Regions from separate parts of the Halomonas sp. CKK8 genome, predicted to be linked through region 2. Evidence: predicted binding sites of a transcription regulator. Region 2 holds the regulator's gene; the other holds the start of a gene.
The links. Region 2 encodes PhoB, which activates phosphate uptake and scavenging genes when phosphate is short. Its sites were predicted from a motif close to TGTCATANNNNTGTCANA; they were not measured.
Positions count from the first base shown of each region.

Region 1: phnC (phosphonate ABC transporter ATP-binding protein) is a predicted target of PhoB. The motif match lies at 1,202-1,219, and genes of this name have one in related genera.

Region 1 is NZ_CP121193.1:939,614-942,006, forward strand. Features, by position in the region: gene ligD (non-homologous end-joining DNA ligase) at 1-578, opposite strand, end outside; gene phnC (phosphonate ABC transporter ATP-binding protein) at 1,379-2,206, shown strand; gene phnD (phosphonate ABC transporter substrate-binding protein) at 2,295-2,393, shown strand, end outside.
Region 2 is NZ_CP121193.1:3,933,785-3,936,177, forward strand. Features, by position in the region: gene P8934_RS18510 (chorismate lyase) at 1-87, shown strand, start outside; gene ubiA (4-hydroxybenzoate octaprenyltransferase) at 129-1,025, shown strand; gene phoB (phosphate regulon transcriptional regulator PhoB) at 1,113-1,802, shown strand; gene phoR (phosphate regulon sensor histidine kinase PhoR) at 1,804-2,393, shown strand, end outside.

The DNA.
Region 1 (2,393 bases), 1.0 Mb from region 2:
TTCGCGATCAGGCCTTCCCAGCCCTTCTTCGACGCCTCCTTGAGATAGGCCTCTCCCTGCTCGTTGCGGTGCGGCAGAAGGCGCAGGGGCGACGCCCACTCGAACGCCCTTCGCAGGACCTTCTTTCGCTCCCGTAGGGGGAGGTCGGTCAGGTCGTAACCCTCGAGGTAGAGGATGTCGAAGGCGTAGGCGTAGACCGGAAATTCCCTGAGGATGTCTGCATCGGGCGCCTTACGGTGGATGCGCTTCTGCAGTCGTTTGAAACTGGTCACCTTCCCGTCGAAGGTCACGATCTCCGAATCGAGGATAAAGTCCCCGTCGAGCTTGCTTACCGCTTCCGCGATCTCGGGGTAGGTGTGGTTTTTCCGCTTCTCGTTCCGCGAGTAGAGCGCCACCGTGCGCCCCTTCTTGTGCAGCAGGCAGCGCTCGCCGTCGAGCTTGCGCTCGTAGATCCAGTCGGGGTCGGAAAAGGGCTCGTCCACCAGCGTCGCCTTCATCGGCTCGACGAAACCGGGCTGCGAAGCCTTCTTCATCTTCGCGCGGGCATTCTCGGAGAGGGCCTTCAGGGCGTCATGCATCCTCGTGCTCCTCCGCGTCGACCTCCTGCAGCAAGCAGGAGGTCGTCATCGAATCCGGCTCGGTACTCGTCGTGTCGCTTACATTATCGCAGCCGGTCTCTGACCACTTCGAGTATAGGGCTTACAGTGGGGTAGGGTCCCGGCGCCTATGGAGGCAAGCCGGCGATGGTGTCGCCCAATCGTCTGGGTCGCCGACTTGACGTGCCGGCACCCAATGTCGCCTGGGTCACCGGCATCACCCATATCTGCACCCACGAGGGCTGGCCCTATTTGTCGGTGTCACCGACTTATCCTCGTGCCAAGTCATGGACTTGTCGATGAAGCCGCGCATGGCTACCGACCTGGCCTTGGATGCCTTGCTGACAGCCGTCTGGCGCCGCAAGCCCAGGGGGTTGTCATGGTGTCCTCCGACAGCAAGAACGTATCACGCGCCGAACCTATTCGAACCGGGAAGCCGCCAGGAGCGGTGTGCTCGATTATACCGAGATGTTCTATAGCCTGAGGCGTCGTCACGGCACGAGCGATGACCTGTCACCCATCGAGTACGAACGGCGTTATCCCCATAGCCTGACGGCTGTCTAGAATACCCGGGTGGTTCATATATGACATTTCACGGTCATTCTGATGACGATGAAATGTCAGGTGCTCCTCATGTCTCTGATTCTTAATGGGAGTATTCCTGCTTGGCCAATCTCCCCTAGTGCCAATTCGGTTCTCGTGTCACGAGATCATCATTGTCTAGACAACTGCCGTTAACCTGATGCCACGACACTGATGCCATTCCCAAGAGGAGAGGCGTCATGTCGATTCATAGCATCCTGGTCGATCGGGTCAGCAAGACCTTCGGTCAGCATCCGGTCCTTCGCGAGGTTGGCTTTTCCGTCTCCCCCGGCGAGATGGTCGCCCTGGTGGGACCCTCCGGTTCCGGCAAGTCCACTCTGATGCGCCATATGGCCGGTCTCACCCGCGCCAACCGCGACAGCCACAGCCGCATCGAGGTGCTGGGCCGCGACATCCAGAGCGCCGGCCGCCTGTCTCGCCGCACCCGCACCGAACGCTGCCGCACCGGCTACATCTTCCAGCAGTTCAACCTCGTCGGCCGCCTGAGCGTGCTCACCAACGTGCTGATCGGCCGGCTGGGCAGCATGCCTCGCGGCCGTTCCCTGCTGGGCCGCTTCACGGCCGAGGAAACCCAGCAGGCGCTGCGTGCCCTGGCCCGGGTCGGCATCGACTCCCTGGCCCACCAGCGCGCGAACACCCTCTCCGGCGGCCAGATGCAGCGCGTGGCCATCGCCCGGGTCCTCATGCAGGACGCCGACATCATTCTCGCCGATGAACCGATTGCCTCGCTGGACCCGCGCAGTTCCCGCGAGGTGATGGAGATCCTGGCCCGCATCAACGCCGAGGACGGCCGCACGGTGCTGGTCACCCTGCATCAGGTGGAGGTGGCGCGCCGCTTCTGCCCGCGCACCATCGCGCTGAAGGAGGGCCGGCTCTACTTCGATGGCCCCACCAGCGATCTCACCGATGCCCGCCTCGAAGCGCTCTATGCCAACGCCGGCCTGGATGAGCTGCATGCCCGACCGGCGGCCAACGACATCGGCAGCGCCGTCGGAGCGCTGGGGTAACACCCCGCGCACCAGCAGACCCGAAATGCGACACCCGCCCCATCCCAACCACTGAACGCTCACACGACACCCTCAAGGAGACCTCTCCATGTCCCGCTTCACGCTTCGTCGTTTCGCACTGCCCCTGATCGCCGGTGCCGGCCTCTTCGCCAGCCAGCTGACCCTGGCCGCCGAGGCCCTCAACTTC
Region 2 (2,393 bases):
CTGTTTCGCCATCGACGCTTCGCCGTGCTGGTTCAGGAGTTCTTCCTCGAGCGCATGGCGGATGACCTCGGGCTGCCTTCGCGCTAGGCTCTGGGCCAACCGACGACTTCACGAGGTACGAGGTAGAGATGGATCGATCCCTGATGCACCCCAGGGGCCTGGCCCGGGTGCCCGACTTCCTGCACCTGACACGCCTCGACCGCCCCATCGGCACCTGGCTGCTGATGTGGCCCACTCTCTGGGCCCTGTGGATCGCCGCCGAGGGTATCCCCGGCCGCAAGGTGCTGCTGATCTTCGTGGCCGGGGTCTACCTGATGCGTGCCGCCGGCTGCGTGGTCAACGACTATGCTGACCGCCACTTCGATGGCCACGTCAAGCGCACCAGGAACCGCCCCCTGGCCACCGGTCGGATCAGCGAGGGGGAGGCCCAGGCGCTGTTCCTGATGCTGGTGATGGCCGCCTTCGTGCTGGTCTGGTTCACCAACCTCTTCACGGTGATGCTCTCGGTGGTGGGGGTGATCCTGGCTTTCATCTACCCCTTCATGAAGCGCTACACCCACCTGCCCCAGGCCTTCCTTGGCGCGGCCTTCTCCTGGGCGATCCCCATGGCCTTCGGTGCCGTGCTGGGCTCGCTGCCGCCGGTCGCCTGGCTGCTCTTCGCCGCCAATGTGGCCTGGACGGTGGCCTACGACACCGAGTACGCCATGGTCGACCGCGACGACGACCTGAAGATCGGCATCAAGTCCACCGCGGTGCTGTTCGGCCGCGCCGACCGGCTGATGATCGGCCTGCTGCAGGGCCTGACCCTGGGGCTGCTGGCCTGGGCCGGCGGGCTGCTGGCGCTGGGGGGCTTCTTCTGGCTGGGGCTTGCCGCCATGGCGGCGACCTTCTTGCACCAGCAGTTGCTGATCCGCGGGCGGGACCGGGACCGTTGCTTCCAGGCCTTTCTCAACAACCACTGGTCGGGCCTGCTGGTCTTCGCCGGCATCGCGCTCTCCCTGTGGCCCACGGTGAACGGCGGCTGAGCGGGCGACAGGCCGGGGCTGTCACGCTATTGTCATCATGACGTGCTGTCATCGTCATCGATCTGTCATTGACCACGAGGCTCCGGGATGACCGCCAAGACCGTACTGATCGTCGATGATGAGGCGCCGATCCGCGAGATGATCGCGGTGGCGCTGGAGATGGCCGACTATCGCGTCCTCGAGGCGGACAATGCCCAGGATGCCCACGCCATGGTGGTCGACCACCAGCCCGACCTGGTGCTGCTCGACTGGATGATGCCCGGCACCAGCGGCATCGAGCTGGCGCGTCGCCTGAAGCGCGAGGAGGCCACCGCCGAGCTGCCGATCATCATGCTCACCGCCAAGGGCGAGGAGGACAACAAGATCCAGGGGCTCGAGGCCGGCGCCGACGACTACATCACCAAGCCCTTCTCGCCGCGCGAGCTGGTGGCGCGCCTCAAGGCGGTGCTGCGCCGTGCCACGCCGCGGGGCATCGAGGACCCGGTGGAGGTCGCCGGGCTGCTGCTCGACCCAGTCAGCCACCGGGTCAGCGTCGATGGCCGCTCGCTGGAGATGGGGCCCACCGAGTACCGCCTGCTGCAGTTCTTCATGACCCACCAGGAACGCGCCTACACCCGCGGGCAGCTGCTCGATCAGGTGTGGGGCGGCAATGTCTATGTCGAGGAGCGTACCGTGGACGTGCATATCCGCCGCCTGCGCAAGGCGCTGGGCGAGCCCCATCACCAGCTGATCCAGACCGTGCGTGGCACCGGCTACCGGTTCTCCGCCAAGGGCTGACGTGGGGCGGCTCTGGCGACGCGAGTTCTGGCGCCTGGCGACCCTGGTCGCCGTCGGGGCCCTGGTCGGCTGGCCCTTCTCCGCCATGGTGGCCGGCATCGCCGTCGGCCTGCTGATCTGCCTGACCTTCCACCTGCGCCAGCTGCACGCCCTCTACCAGTGGCTCACCCTGCGCCCCCAGGAGGAGCCCCCCGCCGCCAGCGGCCTGTGGGGCGAGCTGTTCGACCGCCTCTACCGCTACCAGAAGAGCCAGCGCCTCACCCAGCAGCGGCTGCGGGCCACGCTGCAGCGCATCCAGGAGTCCTCCGAGGCGATGCGCGACAGCGTGGTGATGCTCGACCGCCATGGCGACCTGGAGTGGTGGAACAGCGCCGCCGAACGCATGCTCGGCCTCAAGCCCCAGCTCGACCGCGGCCAGCACATCACCAACCTGCTGCGTGACCCGCGCTTCGTCGACTACTTCCACGGCCGCGACTATCGCGAGCCGCTGACCCTGCCCTCGCCCATCGACGAGAGGCTGATCCTGCAGTTCCAGATCACCCTCTACGGCGACGACGAGCGCCTGGTGATGGCCCGGGACATCACCCGGCT